DNA from 3 places in the Lysinibacillus sp. FSL K6-0075 genome. Region 1 is predicted to be linked to each of the others. Evidence: riboswitches for the same ligand, from Rfam matches in the RefSeq annotation. Region 1 holds a riboswitch; each other region holds the start of a gene.
What was found. Region 1 has a riboswitch for thiamine pyrophosphate ahead of thiT (energy-coupled thiamine transporter ThiT). Riboswitches for the same ligand answer to the same signal wherever they lie in the genome.

Region 1 (6,139 bases):
AAAGCCTTGTCTGGTCGTATTCCTTTCTCCATTTATTTAGCATGGATGACATTTATTTTTATCACAAATACAAGCTTTACATTAACGGCTTATGGTTGGAACGGCTTTGGTCTTAGTACGCCTCTTTGGGCAGTGATTTTACTAACATTAGGAGGAGCCATTGCGCTACATATCCGTTTCCATCACTTTGATGTTATGTATCCAAGTGTTTTTATTTGGGCTTATATTGGAATCGCCATACATAATGGTTTTGATGAGCTACTTGTCACTACAGCCGCCTTATTTTTATGTGGTGTTCTCTTTGTTGGCATTTTATTTATTAAAAAAAATCCTGCCTACCAAAAATAAATTGGTTAGCAGGATTTTTCATTATATCCTATTCTTCGTCTAATGACGTTAGGATAATTGGTTTATCCTTTGTCACAATGACTGAATGTTCGATTTGAGCTACAAGTGATTTATCAGGTGTCACGAATGTCCAGCCATCACCAGCTTCTACAATATGCTCTGCTTTTGCTGAGATAAATGGCTCAACCGCAAGCACCATACCTTCTTTCATAATGGTAGAATCCCATGCATCATAATAGTTTAAAATATGATTTGGCTCATCATGTAAAGATTTACCTAAGCCATGACCTGTTAAATTCATAATAACAGTTAAGTCATTAGCATTCGCCTCACGTTCAACTGCTTTACCAATTTGATTTAATTTAGATCCAGCCTTTACCTTTGTCATTGCTCGATCAAAGGCACTTTTGGCAACACGGCATAGCTTTTCTTTGTCTTCATAGCCTTCACCAACAACAAATGAGATACCTGTGTCAGCAAAGTAGCCGTTTAAGGAGCCAGAAACATCAATATTCACAATATCTCCTTCTTGAATAACACGCTTTCCTGGAATACCATGCGCCACTTCTTCATTGACACTAATACATGTATACCCAGGGAAATCATATTCTCCCTTCGGTCCAGAAATAGCGCCTGCCTCCGCAAACATGCGGCCAGCAATTTCGTCTAGTTCAAGTGTTGTAACACCTGGTTTTGTTGCAGCTTTCATCGCTTCGCGAATTTCAGCACAAATGCGTCCTATTTTTTTAAAAGCTTCAATCTCTTCTTGTGTTTTTACAATCATCTATAACGTCCCTTTCATCTAATATCTATTCTTTAATATAACATAACTTTTTATGCGTATAACGATAAACGCTTTAAATATTGTATGCTTTCCTACTTTGCAAAGTGCTAAAAGAGCTATTCACAATAAAAAAGTCCCCCCACTCATGTGAAGGGACTTGCATTAAGCTTTTCTTTGCATTAATTGTGGAGCGGCTGTGAATAAAAGAACACCAACGATTGCCGTTAATATAGTTGCTGGTAGCATATATGTACCGTTATAGATGATGGAATAGATCCAAGCATTTTGATCGCCAGCATATTCTGCAAAAAATACAGCACCAGCAATTGTATGTGCCGCGTATCGTAAGAAGCCTGCGAAAACGGTACCTATTATAATATAAAGTGCCATTTTTGTTTTGTTCATATGTTTAGCAGCGTCCAACACTGGTCCACGTACAACTGCCGCTAATCCTACAACTGTAAAAGCAACACCATAATCTAGTAATCCTTGTAGCCAGTGCACGATATAGGAACCAAACATTGTTTGCATAACACCCACAAGTAGTCCCGTTGTTAGCCCAGCTACTAGGCCCCAACGAAACGCGATTAACATAATAGGTACCATGACAAGACTAACTGAGCCACCTTGTGCCCATACTTTAAAGGATACCTGATCAAGTACTAGCCCAATCGCTGCAAATATCGCAATCTCCACTAGCATTAACAGTCTTTTTTTGTCCATACATATTCTCTCCTTTGTTCCGATGTAGGATACAAGAGCAGGAATAGAAATGCACTGATATGTCTCTTTCTGACACCATTTTCCCCCAAGAATGAAAAAAACGATGCCAGGACAGAGCCTCACATCGTACAAGTGTCGGTTTCTATCCACATCCCTACGCAAGCGTTAACTTACAGGTTCGAAGAGTCAAGGCATTACGTGCCCAGTCTCAGCTGACATCATCAGCTCCCCTTGTGGTCGTTACATCTGAATTTATTTGAACATTTTCATTGTACGCAAAGGATAGGAGGATTACAACCTCTTCCATACATTATTTTTTTGAAACTTTGCTATTATTCATGCGTAAATATTAAAAAAGGAGGTACAACTATGGAGAATCAAAAAATTTTAGCTGCCTTTAGTTATCTTAGTATTTTCTTCGCCCCTTTCATCGTTCCATTAATTGTGTACATTGTGACAAAAGATAGTGATGTAAAAAAACATTCGATTCGTGCACTTGTCTCTCATTTAATTCCTTTTGTTTTTGGCATCCTGTTCTTTATTGTCTTTGTTTTTTCCACATTTAGTTTAGATCCAACCTCCAGTAATAATACAGTGATGATTATTTGGTTTGCTTCATTCGCCATCTATGCCCTCGTCTCACTTGGTATTGTGATCTGGAATATTATTCAGGCTGTTCGCGTTATCCGTTAATGTTTTATTTTTAAGAGAAACAGGTAGTAGTAATTGTAAAAGGAGCTGTTTTTGGATGAAAGTATCAAACGTTGTGAAAACCGCCGTAAAGTTAGCACCGATTGTTATTCCTATCGTCAGAAAAGTAATGGCTGCAAAAAAGGGAACAACGCCTACAGCCACACCTCGAAAAAAATAAAACGAAGGCGTATTCCTTTTTTTCGGAAATACGCCTTCGTTTTATTTCACTTCAAAATGTGTTTGACTATGTCCATTCAATGTTTTTTCTACATGTAAAACTGCTGGCATCGCAGATTTCAATTCAGGTACATGAGAAATAACGCCAATCATACGACCAGAATCCTGTAAATCAATTAATGTATCAATTGCCTTATTTAGTGATTCCTCATCGAGTGAACCAAAGCCTTCATCAATAAACATCGTTTCAATATGAATATTACCTTGGAAGCTTTGAATCACATCTGCCATTCCCAAAGCAAGACTTAGCGAAGCATTAAATTTTTCGCCTCCTGATAATGTTTTAACATCTCGTAATTGATCCGTATAGGCATCATAAACATCAAGACCAAGTCCACTCTGCTTTGCATGCTTTTCCAATCTATCTGAGCGTCTGAGCTCAAATTGACCGTTTGATAAATGATACAGCCGTATATTGGCAGCTTCTGTAATTTGATCTAAATAATTAATTTGTATATAACGCTCAAAGGATAGCTTTTTCGCGTTTTGTCCATTTAATAATCCATAGAGTTCCTTTACTCGCCCTGCTTCCTGTTCAAGTAATTGAAGCTCTCTCGCTATTTCTTCTACCTTTTCAATAAAGCCCTGGCATGCTTGTGCAAAGCCATTCATCTGTTGCAAACGTTTAAATGCTTCCTCATAGGAAATACGATGCTGTTCTACCCTTGCTTCCATCAACACTAAATCTTGCTTCTCTTTCCCTTGAAGATATGTAGCCCCTTCGGTAATTTGGATTTGCAAAGTGTGTACTTGTAAAGCATAGTCGCTGCATGTTTTTCGAATGGCATCTAATTGCATGGCACTCCGTTTGGCAGTAGCATATTCCTCGTAGCTATTGAAACCTATTTCCTGCATATTTGCTGAAAATTGCTGAAGCTTTTCATTCATTTTGAGCTGTAATTCCTCAAAAGACTGTTTGGCAATTTCTACAGTTAATTTTGCATTGCTAGCCGCTTCCTTTGCCACATGCAAATTTTCTTGACTCGCTTGCCATCTTTTTTGCAGATTTTCTTTCTGTTTGCTGACATCAGTAAGTTGTTGCTTTAATTGCTGTATAGTTGGTAAGTTAGCTGGCATCTGCTTCAGCTGTTCTTCTACAACCGCTTGTAATCCTGTCCATTCTTTCATCTGCTCCGCTAAATATTGCTCTAGTTTGCTCTGCTTGTTTCGTAGCTGTTCTATTCGATCATGCTGATGTTTTATTTTTAATCGCAAATCAGCTAATTGGTTATGAATAATTTTTAAGGTAGCAATTTCTTTCTCCACTTCATGTAAAGTAGCGGTGATCTGTGCTCGGTCTTCTTGTTTAATATGCTGTGCCTCAAGTTGTTGACATGCATCTTGAAGAAGTTGTTGTGCAGATGCTAAAAATGCCTCTTTTTCTAGATATTTACGCTCGTCTGAAGATGCCTTCGCTCTTAATGTTTCTACTTCAGCAAGCTCGATAACTTCCAGTTGCTCATTGTGTGCTTTCTGATGAGTCATACTACCACAGACAGGACAAGGGTCCCCCTCCTTCAGCTGTTTGGCTAAAATACTAGCCTGACTCGTCAACCACCGTTGCTGCAATAGCTGAAGTGCCTCTTTGCTTTCTTGATAGAGAATAGCTGAAGCGGCTACATCCTGCTTTGCTAACTCTACTGTATTTTTATATTTCTCAACCTGCTTGACTAAAGCTACCTGTTCCCGTAGTTTCGGTAACTGTTCTAAGTAGCTTTCATATGGCTCACCCTGTTTTTCATAGCCCTCCACCGTTTGAGAAAAATGCTTCAATTGCTCTTGTTCTTTTTCCAAAAGCATAAGGTTATCAATTACTGCTCGTTTTGCTGTTTCAACATATTGCTCCGCTATTTGCAGCTGTTGTACATTATTTTCATACGCTTCAAATTTGGGCAATAACGTCTGTAACTGCATTTCCTGCTGTAAGATTTGCTGACGTTCAGGCTCTTTAGCCTCTTCTACTGCATATTCTTCTTGTGCACCTTGCAACTGTTCTTCTGCCTGCTGTTGTTTAACTTTCGCTTGTTGAAAGGCTTGTTCTTTTACGTTCAGTTCAGCACGTAAATCCCTGCCTTGTTGTTCTAGCTGCACAAGTCGCTCTGCTTGTTCTGCTAAAGCGATCTCCTGCTCCTTTGCTTGGTATCTATCCTGCTCTTGTAACAGCATCTGTAGTCGTTGCTGTCTATTAGCTTGCTCATCGAATTGTTCATTAAGCGTTTTAGCTAAGCGATAATATTCTTGCTCTTTTTGATGAAGGCTATAAGCTTCATCGTATTGTAGCTGTTCATTTTCTATACATTTCTTATAGAAGCTAAACTCCTCATCAAGTGCCTGCGTCAGCTGATGTAAATTTCCCGTATTATCAGCAATCAATGTGAATAAAGAGGAAGAACGTTGTGGTAAAGCGCCGACTATTTGACCAAGTAAATGCTCTTTTAATTGTTTGGCACGCTCAAGGTCACTTTCTGCCTCTTTACGTTTGGCATCAAGCTTTTTTGCCATGACGCCGAAACGATCTGTTTTAAAGATTTTCCGTAGAATTACTTCTTTATTTGTAGAATCAGAGGTTAATAGTTTACGAAATTCACCTTGAGGTAACATCACAATTTGGCTAAATTGATCTTTTGTGAGACCTATAATTTCATGTAATTTCTTATCGACTTCAAGGGTTTGCTGCTTTTCTACAATACTATAATCAAGCTTTCCCTCTTTTACTCCAGCTAGCTCTATTTTCTTCCCAGTAACCGTTTTATTTTTTTCTTTAATATGACCTGGCTGTCTTACGATTTGATAGACTTTTCCATGCATTTCAAAGATGAGTTCTACAGCTGTATAGACATCATCATGAGCAAAGCCGCTTCTCAGTAAAGCTGTATCCTGACGATCCTCCCCACTGCCTGATCCGTAAAGAGCATAGCAAATAGCATCGAAAATGGTTGTTTTCCCAGCACCAGTTTTACCAGAAATAGCAAACAATCGATGTTCTCCTAGTTCTTGAAAATCAATTACTTCCGTGTCTTTATATGGACCAAATGCAGTAATTGTTAACTTTAATGGCTTCATTTTACTGTCTCTCGCTCCTCATCTAATAATTCCTGTAGCATCTCTGTGAAAAGACGTTCCGTATCTTCATCTGGCTGAATGCCAATAATATCGGTGAAAAATGAACGGAATAAATCAATATCCTCTAGTTTTTCAGCTTCCACCACTTGTAGTTCACGTGGCGCATCTTGCCTTAGCACCTTACGTTCCACATGCATAGCGTGCGGAAACACACTACGAATGCGTTCCATCGGTGAAGTCACAGATATTGTATCCGTCAATCTAACAAATACATAGTCCTCACTTGGTGTT
Region 2 (6,139 bases), 620 kb from region 1:
ATTTCTGCTGATTCCTTCACACCACCACCTGGTGAATTGACGCTTAAAACAACACCCTGTATGGACTCATCATATAAAATATTATCCAATTGTTCTAAGAAAAATTGATGATCATAGGCAACTGGTTGCCACAATGTACTTGAGCCAATATCTTGAATCGCTCCATCTACCTTTAAATAAGCAATTCGCTTATCAAAATTTTCCCCTTCAATTACATTTTCATATACATCTAAATTATTACCTGCCATTAAACTATCAAAATTACCTAGGAAATCTGCTTTAAAAAGCGCAAAAATGGTGTTAATTCCTAATGAAAATAGTAAAAGAACACCTGCAACTACTAAAGCAACCCACCTTTTTACATTCATGTCTTTCCGCCTCCTTAACACGTAATACGTATGAATTACACATTTGTTTCATTTTTTTGCAATAATACTATGCAAAAAGCTTTATGCTATTTATTTCCTTATCCTACCTTACCTAAAAAAATTAAAAAAATCAAAGTCCATACCTTTGCATGAACTTTGATTTTCGACATTATTTCCTAGGAAATGATCATGATTGGAGTTGTTTGATTTCTTGTTGTCGTAATTCGACACGTCTAATTTTCCCTGAAGATGTTTTCGGTAGCTCCTCTACAAATTCAATAGCACGTGGATATTTGTATGGAGCAGTCAGTGATTTCACATGACTTTGAAGTGTTTGAATAAGTGCTTCATCACCTTTTTCATCGTTGCGCAGAACAATAAATGCCTTGACAATATTTCCACGGACTTTATCAGGACTCGCAACCACTGCAGCCTCTTTCACAGTCGGATGCTTCATTAGGGCATCCTCTACTTCAAAGGGTCCAATCGTATAGCCTGAGGAAATAATGACATCGTCGCCTCGGCCATCAAACCAAAAATAGCCATCTTCATCTTTATAGGCACGATCTCCTGTAATATACCAATCCCCACGAAATTGTAAATTTGTACGTTCAGGATCATTTAAATATTTTTTAAAGAGGGCTGGTGTTTCACGATGAACAGCAATATCGCCAACTTCTCCCACAGTAACGGGTTTGCCCAAATCATTAATAATCTCAACGGTGTTGCCAGGAGTAGGTTTCCCCATAGAGCCAACTCGCGCCTCCATCCCCACCATTGTTCCCACCAATAATGTATTTTCCGTTTGCCCGTAGCCATCTCGTACTTGTAATTTGAATGTTTCCAAGAAAACTTTAATGACCTCACTATTTAAAGGCTCACCAGCTGATACAGCTTGGCGAATTGCACTTAAATCATATTCATGTAAATTTTCAAGCGCTGCCATAAAACGATATTCTGTTGGTGTACAGCATAGTACATTGATTTTGAATTTTTCAAGCAATGCTAAATAAGTAGCTGCTTCAAATTTACCTTTGTAGACAAATGCGGTAGCACCACTACCCAAAGTAGCAAGAAACGGACTCCAAATCCATTTTTGCCATCCTGGTGCTGCAGTTGCCCAAACAATATCATTTTCATGTACACCCAGCCAATGTGGTGCTGTTGTTCGTAAATGTGCATAGCCCCAACTATGAGTATGCACCGCTGCTTTCGGATTTCCTGTTGTTCCGCTTGTATAGGCTAAAAATGCATTGTCAGTGCTTTTAGTCGGGATAGGGTTTATGTAGGTTGTAGGTTGATTATGCATTTTTTCAAGTATGTTCTGCCAAGGTTCGTGTGCATGCCCTATGACAAATTGCAATATGCCTTGTAAATTCCCCACTTCATCAAATTGTTCAATATAAGGTTCAAATGCAATAACCGCTTTAGCATTGGCATGGTGAATACGATATTCAATATCTTTTGTTCTTAACATTTCTGAGCTTGGAATAATGGTTAAACCCGCTTTCAATGCAGCAATATACACAATATATGCTTCCACTGAACGTGGTACCATCACTAAAATGACATCACCTTTCTTTAAGCCTTGCTTGGTGAAAACATGTGCTGCTTGATTCGCTTTTTCCAATAAATGTGCATATGTAATAAATTGGACGTCTTGATTTTCTTCATAAATGATTAAAGCATTTTTTGTTGCATCCTGCGCATATTTTTCAATTTCCTCTGCTATGTTATACCATTCTGGTGCAACTAAATCTTGTCTTTTCATGGCAAATGCCCCCTTTTGCTATGACACATTATAAAACTCCTTTTTCATTATTTTCAATGGTTTACACTCAATTTCGTTAAAGTCATGACAACTATCATACTTTGCTATATGGCATCAGTCACGTTTTGTTTATAGGAAAACTAGTTATTGAATACATATGAAAAGTGTGGTACATTTTGGTCAACTAAATACAAGATTGCAGGGGGACTCGCAAGAGTTGAGAAGGTAAAACCTGACCCTTTGAACCTGTTAGTTAATACTGACGTAGGGAGCAATAGACATCGTTTTTTACAGATGAAAGGCTCTTTTTCGTGCATTTTTACACAAAAAGAGCCTTTTTTGCATGCTTACGTCCATCCACAGAGGAGGACTACAATGATATTTCAAACAATTCGTCAACAGCAACCACTCGTCCATTGCATCACCAATTATGTAGTGGCAAATTTTCAAGCAAATGGTTTATTAGCAATAGGTGCCTCACCGGTAATGGCTGATGACAGCCAAGAGGTAGAGGAAATGGTAGCGATTGCTCAAGCACTATTAATTAATATCGGAACGCTTAATGATCGTACAAAAAGCGCCATGCTATTAGCAGGTAAAAAAGCGAATGCACTTGGTATTCCTGTTATTTTAGATCCTGTTGGAGTTGGAGCCACAACTTATCGTAAGGAAACCGTCAAACATTTACTTGAGAACATACAATTTGCTGTGATTCGCTGTAATCTCGGCGAGCTTGCTGCAATAGCCGGTGTAGATTGGCAACAAAAGGGGGTCGATAGTGGTCATGGCTCCATCGCTATGGAAGCAGAAGCCACATTATTGGCTCAACGCTATCAATGCATAGTTATTGTAACGGGGGAACGTGATTTTATAACTGATGGTAAGCATAGCCAATGGATTGCTGGTGGTCATCCACAAATGACGGAAGTAACGGGTACAGGTTGTTTACTAAGCGCAATTTGCGGTGCTGCCTATCGTGTTGGACCTAACCCTTACCAGCAATTAACAGAAACACTTACTTACTATAAAAAAGCAGGTGTACTAGCATCAGCATTTACTGCAGATATCGGTGATTTTCAAATCGCCTTACTTAATGCTATACATCGTTTGTCAAAGGATGGTGAAGCTTCATGCATATTGTAACGACGATTGCTGGCTCAGATAGCGGAGGCGGTGCTGGTATACAGGCTGATTTAAAAACATTTCAGGAATTAAAAGTGTTTGGCACTTCTGTTATTACAGCATTAACTGCACAAAATACATTGAGTGTAACAGGTGTTTACCCAATTGACGTTTCCTTTATAAAAAAACAATTCGAAGCCTTAGTAGAAGATTTTTCAATAACTGCGATTAAAACAGGAATGCTTTATTCCTCAGCTATTATCAAAACAATCGCAAGTATGATCAGTGAGCTAAACATTCCACTGATTGTTGATCCTGTGATGATTGCAAAAGGTGGAGAAAGCCTATTGCAGCAAGAAGCTATCGATGCACTATGCTCAACTTTACTACCACTTGCTACGGTTGTTACGCCCAATATACCCGAAGCAGAGACACTTACAGGGAGATCTATTCATCATTTTGAAGATATGAAAGAAGTAGCTCAAAGCTTGTTACAACTTGGTGTACAATGTGTCATCATCAAAGGTGGACATTTAACAGATCCACTATATGCCATTGATTATGTATTTTTCAAAAATGGACGATCTTTTTCGATGCAATCTCCTCGAATCCAAACAAAAAATACGCACGGTACTGGCTGTACATTTTCAGCAGCACTTACTGCTTTTCTTGGACGAGGATTTGCTATGGAAGAAGCCATTATTGAAGCTAAAAAGTTTATCCAATTAGCAATTATGTATGATTTATCGATTGGAAATGGTCATGGACCCACAAATCATTTTGCTTATCAACAGCATAAGGAAGCCTGTGAGGTGATTATTCATGAAACGTGAGGATTTGCAGCTTTATTTTATTATGGGTACGAGCAATGTTCCTCATCATGAACAATCGATCTATATCCTAGAAAAGGCATTACAAGCAGGCATTACAATGTTTCAATTTCGCGAAAAAGGTCCTCATGCGTTAACTGGATTAGCCTATGAACAGTTTGCACGCCAATGTCAAAAACGATGTCATCAGTATAGTGTACCCTTTATCGTTAATGACGATGTCGAGCTAGCGATGCGACTCGGTGCTGATGGTGTTCATATCGGACAAGATGATTTACCTGTTGGAGTAGCACGTAAAAGAATTGGGAACATGATTCTTGGTGTTTCTGTCCATTCACAGGACGAATTGCAAACGGCTATTAACCATCAAGCTGATTATGTAGGGATTGGTCCAATCTTTGCAACATCTTCTAAAAGTGATGCACAACCACCTTGTGGCACATCTTTTTTACAGCAGGCTCGTTATCTTCATCCTGAATTACCGATTGTAGCAATCGGAGGAATTAATTGTAAAAATGCACATACTGTATTTCAAGCTGGTGCTGATGGTATTACTGTGATTTCAGCTATCTGTCAAAGCGAAGATATTGAACATACAGTATCTACGTTTAAGTCTTTATGTCGTATAAATAAATGATCAATAAACAAACTAAAACCAGTGCCTTTTACGGTCACTGGTTTTAAGTTTATAAATGCTTAATCAGCATTTATTGGTTGTTTGGCATACCTTTTAATTGAGATTCTGCCATTTGTACAAGACGTTTAGTGATTTCACCACCAACGGAACCGTTGGCACGAGCTGAAGCTTCAGCTCCTAATTGAACACCAAATTCTTGTGCAATTTCGTATTTCATTTGATCAAGTGCTTGTTGTACACCAGGTACTGCAAGCTTGTTTGAACTGCGGTTGTTGTTTGAAGTCATGTCTCTCACCTCCTTGTGAATATAGAATGTGCGATATTAGATTTTTAATACAAAAATTTTAGAGGTAAATTGTACCTCTATTGGAATACCGTTAATCACGCAAAAAAGCCGTCTCAAAATGGGCTTTGAGACGGCTTTTAAAACCTTATAATAGATCTGCAAATTTATCTTGTTGCTGTTCTTCTTTCTTAGGGAAAATATAGACCTCGCGATTTTTCACTGCTCGCTCGATCAATTCATCAAAATCAGAGAAGCTTTCATAATGCTCCACCTTTTCAAGCTTTGGTTTTGTTTTAGGACTTGCTGGTGTAAAAATCGTACAGCAATCTTCAAATGGCTGAATAGATGTTTCGTATGTGCCGATTTTCTCAGCCATATCGATAATTTCTAATTTATCTGTTGAAATCAGCGGACGTAGAATAGGTGTATTTGTTACTGCATTAATTGCTGTTAAGCTTTCAAGCGTTTGACTCGCTACTTGTCCAAGGCTTTCACCTGTTACAATAGCAAGTGCACCAATTTCCTCACGCACCTGATCAGCAACTTTCAGCATCATTCGGCGTGTTGTTGTCATCGATACGTTAGAAGGTACTTTTTCTTTAATAAGAACTTGTATTTCAGTAAAAGGAATGACATGCAAACGAATACTAGCACCAAATTTCGTTAATTCATTAGCAAGCACTTTAACTTTTTCCAATGAATTTTGGCTTGTATAAGGTGGACTAAAGAAGTGAATCGCTTCTAATCGTACACCACGCTTCATCATTAAATAACCTGCGACAGGACTATCAATACCGCCTGATAGCATTAATAAAGACTTCCCATTAGATCCTACTGGCATTCCACCTGCACCAGGAATGACTTGTGCCATCATATAAGTTGCATCATGACGAACTTCTACACGTAGCTCAATATCAGGCTTTTTCACTTTGACAGATAAATTTTGAAATTGCGGTAAAACATAGCCACCAATCTCACGTTGGATGGCGTGAGATTCTAATGGAAATGTTTTATCAGTACGTTTTACTTCTACTTTAAATGTATGTTGCTCGTCTTTAAATGTCTCCATAATCGTGATAGCGAGCTTTTTCATACTTTCCATCTCTTTTTCACATGCAGCTACAG
Region 3 (6,139 bases), 1.6 Mb from region 1:
TCCCAGAGCACTTACTACAATTTGAAGGTCAAACAAAGGGCAAGCTTGGTACAAGTGAGGCTCGTTCTGCAGTTGATAGTGTGGTGTCTGAGCAAATTTTGTATGTGCTAGAGGAAAATGCGGAGTTATCGGCTTCCCTTGTCCGTAAAGCGATTCGAGCGCAGCAAGTACGTGAAGCGGCTCGTAAAGCGCGTGAGGATGCACGAAATGGGAAGAAAAACAAAAAGGGTAGTACGATTCTATCAGGAAAATTAACGCCAGCTCAGTCACGCAATGCGTCAAAAAATGAGCTGTATTTAGTCGAGGGTGATTCTGCAGGAGGTTCTGCCAAACAAGGCCGTGATCGTACATTCCAAGCGATTCTGCCATTGCGTGGGAAAGTAATCAACACAGAAAAAGCCAAGCTACAGGACATTATGAAAAACGAAGAAATTTCAACGATTATCCATGCGATTGGGGCAGGTGTTGGAACGGATTTTGCGGTGGAGGATTCCGCCTACGATAAAGTAGTGATTATGACCGATGCGGATACGGACGGGGCACATATTCAAGTCTTGCTATTAACATTCTTCTATCGTTATATGCGTCCACTGATTGAAGCAGGAAAAGTCTATATCGCGCTACCGCCGCTTTATAAAGTCTCGAGGGGTACTGGGAAAAAAGAAGTCATTGAATATGCTTGGACAGAAAGTGATTTACAAAAGGCCATCAAAAAGGTTGGAAAGGGTTACATATTACAGCGCTATAAAGGTCTTGGTGAGATGAATGCAGACCAACTATGGGACACAACGATGAACCCTGAAACACGGACGTTGATTCGTGTCACAATCGAGGATGGTGCACGTGCAGAGAGACGTGTCACGACGTTAATGGGCGATAAGGTAGAACCACGTCGTAAGTGGATCGAAGCCAATGTAGACTTCGGTATGGAGGATGATTCTAACATTTTAGAGAATGAATTCATCCAACAAGAGGAGGACCAAGCATGAGTAGTACAGAAAAGTTTCAAGATTTACCGTTAGAAGAAGTGATGGGTGACCGTTTTGGTCGCTATAGTAAATATATTATTCAAGACCGCGCGTTGCCTGATGCACGTGACGGTCTTAAACCAGTACAGCGCCGTATTTTATATGCCATGTTTACAGAAGGCAATACAAACGATAAACCGTTCCGTAAATCCGCAAAAACAGTGGGTAACGTAATCGGTAACTATCATCCGCACGGCGATAGCTCTGTGTATGAGGCGATGGTCCGTATGAGTCAGGACTGGAAGGCGCGTCATATGCTCATTGAGATGCACGGGAACAATGGCTCGGTCGATGGTGATCCACCAGCTGCGATGCGTTATACAGAGGCGAGACTATCTGCTATTGCCGCTGAAATGCTACGAGATATTGGCAAGAAAACGGTCGAGTTTGTGCCAAACTTTGATGACCAGGATATGGAGCCAACCGTTTTACCAGCACGTTTTCCAAACCTATTAGTCAACGGCTCTACAGGGATTTCCGCTGGTTATGCGACGGATATTCCGCCACATGCCTTAGATGAAGTACTGGATGCTGTGTTGATGCGCTTAGACAAGCCTAATGTTAGTGTAGATGAATTGATGACGGTGATTAAAGGGCCAGATTTCCCAACTGGTGGTATCATTCAAGGTGTGGACGGCATCAAAAAGGCGTATGAAACAGGTCGCGGCAAAATCATTGTCCGTGCCCAAGCAGTTGTCGAACCAATCAAGGGTGGTAAAGAGCAAATTGTTATCACGGAGTTACCATACGATGTAAATAAAGCGAATCTTGTGAAAAAAATTGATGAGCAACGTGTAGATAAACGACTAGAAGGTATTGCGGAAATTCGAGATGAATCAGACCGTACAGGCTTACGTGTCGTGATTGAGCTGAAAAAGGATGTACCAGGGCAAGGAATTTTACAGTACTTGTTTAAAACAACGGATTTACAGGTAGCTTATAATTTTAATATGATTGCCATCCACAATCGTCGCCCAACGATGATGACATTGCCATTATTGCTGGACGCGTATATCGCCCATCAAAAAGAAGTAGTGACAAACCGCTCCATTTACGATTTACAAAAGGCAAAGGACCGTTCTCATATTGTAGAAGGCTTAATTAAAGCCCTTTCCATTTTAGATGAAGTGATTGCGACGATTCGTTCTTCTAATGATAAGAAGGATGCGAAGCTTAATTTACAAACGAAGTTTGATTTTACAGAGGTACAAGCAGAGGCCATTGTAAGCCTACAATTATACCGTTTAACGAATACGGATATTACAGAGCTTCGTCAGGAACAGGACGAGTTAAATAAGTTAATTGCGAAGCTAGAGGGGATTCTACAAAGTGAAGCTAAGCTAGTACGTGTTATTAAACAAGAATTGCTAGACATTAAGAAACGCTTTACAGAGCCACGTCGCTCGAAGATTGAGCAAGAAATTGAAGAAATTAAAATTACATTAGATGTCCTTGTGCCAAGTGAAGAGGTTGTCGTGACAGTGACGAAGGACGGTTATATTAAACGTACATCGACACGTTCTCATGCCGCTTCAAATGGGCAAGATTTTGCCATGAAGGATTCGGATTATTTATTGTATGAAGCAAACTTAAATACACAGCACCATCTATTGCTGTTCACAAATCGTGGTAATTATATTTATCAGCCTGTTCATGAGCTTCCTGACATACGCTGGAAGGACCTGGGCCAGCATATTTCCAGTATTGTCCCAACAGGGGAAGATGAATCGATTATTGCGGTTTATGGCTTCGAAACATTTGAACAGCCAAATACGTATGTCTTCACAGCCACAAAAGATGGTCAAATTAAGCGCTCACCACTCGCAGACTATGCGGTAACACGTTATTCAAAGCCAATTAAAACGATGAACGTCAAGGCTGGTGATGCGATGATCTATGCATCGTTTGTGACGGATGATGTAGAACTGATGCTAACAACGGATACAGCCTATGCGATTCGTTTCCCGATGGAGGAACTACCCGTTACAGGTGTGAAAACAGGCGGTGTGAAAGGGATCACGCTAAAAGATGGAGAAGCCTTAGTTGGTGTCAATGTGCTACAGCCTGATGTTACACAATATGTAGTGATTGTGACACAGCGTGGAGCCGTGAAGAAAATGAATGTCGCTGAAGTTGAAGTAGCAAGTCGTGCAAAACGTGGACTAAAAGTATTAACAGAGTTAAAAGCAAATCCTCACCGAATTGTAGCAGTTATACAAGCGACAGACGAGGAGCAGGTTGTGATTGAAACCGAAAAAGGCGTTCAAGAGGTAATTGCTGTACAAGCATTGTCTCGTGCAGATCGCCATTCCAACGGTTCGTTTAAAGTGGATATTGCAACAGATGGGGCGATTTCCCATGTATTAACAGCCAAAAAAGAACAGAAACCTAGCTAATATCATGCCCAGTCTCTTAGGAGAGCTGGGCTTTTGTCTTGAATACAATCGCTATTCAAAAATAGCACCTTGTCATTTAAGTGTAACTATGGGTATAATAATCATCGAAAAGTTCATAGCGAAAGAATGTAGGGGGGCTAGTAGTTGCTAGCTGAGATTGTGTCCGATAGACGCTGACCCTTTGAACCTGATTTGGCTCGTACCAGCGTAGGGAACATCTATTCAAAAAAGCAAAGTTTTGAAGAATGATTGTAATACGTCTGGGAGGAATCCTAGGCGTTTTTTTATGTTTTCAGGCGATAGCTTGAAAACCTTGTATACGCTTTCTTCTGGTGACAACATTCATTCATGAACACTTTCATATTACAAACTGGGAGGCTTTCGCATGAAAAAATGGTTATTTATTCTATTGGCAGCACTTTTGACTTTAGTGGGCTGTAGTGAAAAAGAGGACAAGCAGGCGACTGACAAGCTGAAAAAGGTGTCTGTGGTACTGGATTGGACACCGAATACGAATCATACAGGTCTGTATGTCGCAAAAAAACTCGGTTATTTTGAGGAACAGGGCTTAGATGTTGAGATAATTATGCCTGGTGAGGCGGGCGCAGATCAGCTTGTTGCTTCTGGAAAGGCAGAGTTTGGCGTGAGCTATCAGGAAGGCATTACACAGGCGCGTGTACAAGATGTGCCGCTGGTCTCTATCGCAGCGATTATTCAGCATAATACATCTGGCTTTGCTTCTATTGCATCAAAAGGCATTACATCGCCAAAGGATTTTGAAGGTAAAACTTATGGTGGTTGGGGTGCGCCATTAGAGCAAGCCGTTCTCCAATCATTAATGCAAACAGAAAAGGCAGATATCAATAAGCTAGATATCGTCAATGCAGGGGATTTAGATTTCTTCACAATGATGGAAAAAGACATTGATTTTGCTTGGATTTATTATGCATGGACTGGGATTGAAGCTGAGCTGCGTGGGGAAAAGATTAATATGCTGTATCTAACGGATTATAGTGATCAATTGGATTACTATACACCTGTTCTAGCTACGAATGAAAAAATGCTACAGGACAACCCTGATGTTGTCAAAGCCTTTGTTGCAGCTACATCAAAAGGCTATGAATACGCAATAGAAAACCCAAGTGAAGCGGCTGATATTTTAATCGAAGCAGCTCCAGATTTAGATAAAGAGCTAGTGCATAAAAGTCAGGAATGGCTGGCAGATAAATATCAGGATGATGCCAAGCAATGGGGAGAGCAAAAGCTTTCTGTGTGGGAAAACTATGCAAAATGGATGTCTAGCAATCATGTACTAGAGGGCGAGTTTGATGCGAAACAAGCCTTTACAAATGATTTCTTACCTAAAAAGGAGGCCAATTAAGATGGCAAATTCATTAATCAGTGTGCAAATCATACCAAAGACAGAGAAATATGAAGATGTTATACCTTATGTGGATGCAGCGATTGCTGTGATCGATGCTTCTGGCGTGAAATATGAGGTACATCCATTGGAAACAACGATGGAAGGCGAGCTTTCTACATTGCTCCAAATCATTGAAAAAATGAATGAGAAGATGATCGAGCTTGGTGCCATTAATGTTATTACACAAGTGAAAATTTTATATCAGCCAAAGGGTATTACGATGGATACATTAACGGAGAAATATCAGTAATGAAACGTGCATTGCAAAAGGGAAGGACGATAATTTTTATCGCCTTCCTCTTATTCATATGGGAACTAATCGTGCATTTTGCTGAAGTTCCACATTGGTTATTACCTGCGCCAAGTAGTATTTTGTCGGAAGCCTTTCAGTCGTATCAAACCTTTCTACCACATGTATTTGCTACGGTGCAATTAGCCTTACTAGGTCTGGCCATTGGCATTGCTTGTGGTCTAACGGTGTCGATTGTGTTGCATCGTTTTACATTCATTCGGGAGTTGTTTTATCCAATTCTTATTATGTCGCAAAATGTTCCCATTCTTGTCTTGGCACCATTGCTTATTATTTGGTTTGGCTTTGGCTTATTACCGAAGCTCATTATTATTTGCCTCGTGTGCTTTTTCCCAATTGTCATTGCAGCGATGGATGGATTTAGGCAAACGGCCCCTGAATTAAAGCATTATTTTGCCATGATCGGTGCTACCAAGGCACAAACCTTTTGGAAGCTGGAATGGCCTCATGCCTATCCAGCCATTTTCTCAGGCGTTAAAATTGCTGCTACATATAGTGTGATGGGGGCTGTGATTGCGGAGTGGCTCGGTGCAAAAAAGGGTATTGGTGTTTACATGACATTAGCTCAGTCCTCCTTCCGCACAGATCGTGTATTTGTGGCAATTTTTGCGATTGTTCTCTTGAGTTTACTATTGTTTAGCGGGATTCGTTTGATTGAAAAATTCATGGTGAAGGGGAGAGGCTATCATGCTCAGCATTCAAAACATCGCTAAATCCTTCGATACACTAAAAGTCCTTGATCAACTTTCATTTGACGTAAGGGATGGTGAGTTTGTGGCCATTGTGGGTCCTTCAGGCAGTGGTAAGAGCACACTTTTTCAATTAATTGGTGGTGTTTCGCCAATTGATCAAGGAGCCATTTTATTAAATGAAGAGGATATCCAGCAAAAAAGAGGAACGATTGGCTATATGCCACAGCAACCTTGCCTATTACCCTGGCGTACGATTTTAGAAAATGTCACGCTTGTAGAGGAATTACAGC

Region 2: another riboswitch for thiamine pyrophosphate. It lies ahead of thiM (hydroxyethylthiazole kinase); the one in region 1 lies ahead of thiT (energy-coupled thiamine transporter ThiT).
Region 3: another riboswitch for thiamine pyrophosphate. It lies ahead of MHB65_RS12920 (ABC transporter substrate-binding protein); the one in region 1 lies ahead of thiT (energy-coupled thiamine transporter ThiT).

The regions. Positions count from the first base shown of each region.
Region 1 covers NZ_CP151947.1:4,241,379-4,247,517, forward strand. Annotated here, with positions in the region: gene MHB65_RS21215 (hypothetical protein) at 1-348, shown strand, start outside; gene map (type I methionyl aminopeptidase) at 377-1,132, opposite strand; gene thiT (energy-coupled thiamine transporter ThiT) at 1,295-1,855, opposite strand; TPP riboswitch at 1,990-2,097, opposite strand; gene MHB65_RS21230 (DUF4870 domain-containing protein) at 2,225-2,548, shown strand; gene MHB65_RS21235 (hypothetical protein) at 2,604-2,726, shown strand; gene MHB65_RS21240 (SMC family ATPase) at 2,768-5,848, opposite strand; gene MHB65_RS21245 (exonuclease SbcCD subunit D) at 5,845-6,139, opposite strand, start outside.
Region 2 covers NZ_CP151947.1:3,625,815-3,631,953, forward strand. Annotated here, with positions in the region: gene sppA (signal peptide peptidase SppA) at 1-368, opposite strand, end outside; gene MHB65_RS17750 (acyl--CoA ligase) at 556-2,139, opposite strand; TPP riboswitch at 2,330-2,427, shown strand; gene thiM (hydroxyethylthiazole kinase) at 2,515-3,282, shown strand; gene thiD (bifunctional hydroxymethylpyrimidine kinase/phosphomethylpyrimidine kinase) at 3,270-4,094, shown strand; gene thiE (thiamine phosphate synthase) at 4,084-4,728, shown strand; gene MHB65_RS17770 (alpha/beta-type small acid-soluble spore protein) at 4,799-5,014, opposite strand; gene thiI (tRNA uracil 4-sulfurtransferase ThiI) at 5,160-6,139, opposite strand, start outside.
Region 3 covers NZ_CP151947.1:2,625,867-2,632,005, reverse strand. Annotated here, with positions in the region: gene parE (DNA topoisomerase IV subunit B) at 1-989, shown strand, start outside; gene parC (DNA topoisomerase IV subunit A) at 986-3,424, shown strand; TPP riboswitch at 3,545-3,655, shown strand; gene MHB65_RS12920 (ABC transporter substrate-binding protein) at 3,810-4,805, shown strand; gene MHB65_RS12915 (thiamine-binding protein) at 4,807-5,097, shown strand; gene MHB65_RS12910 (ABC transporter permease) at 5,097-5,870, shown strand; gene MHB65_RS12905 (ABC transporter ATP-binding protein) at 5,845-6,139, shown strand, end outside.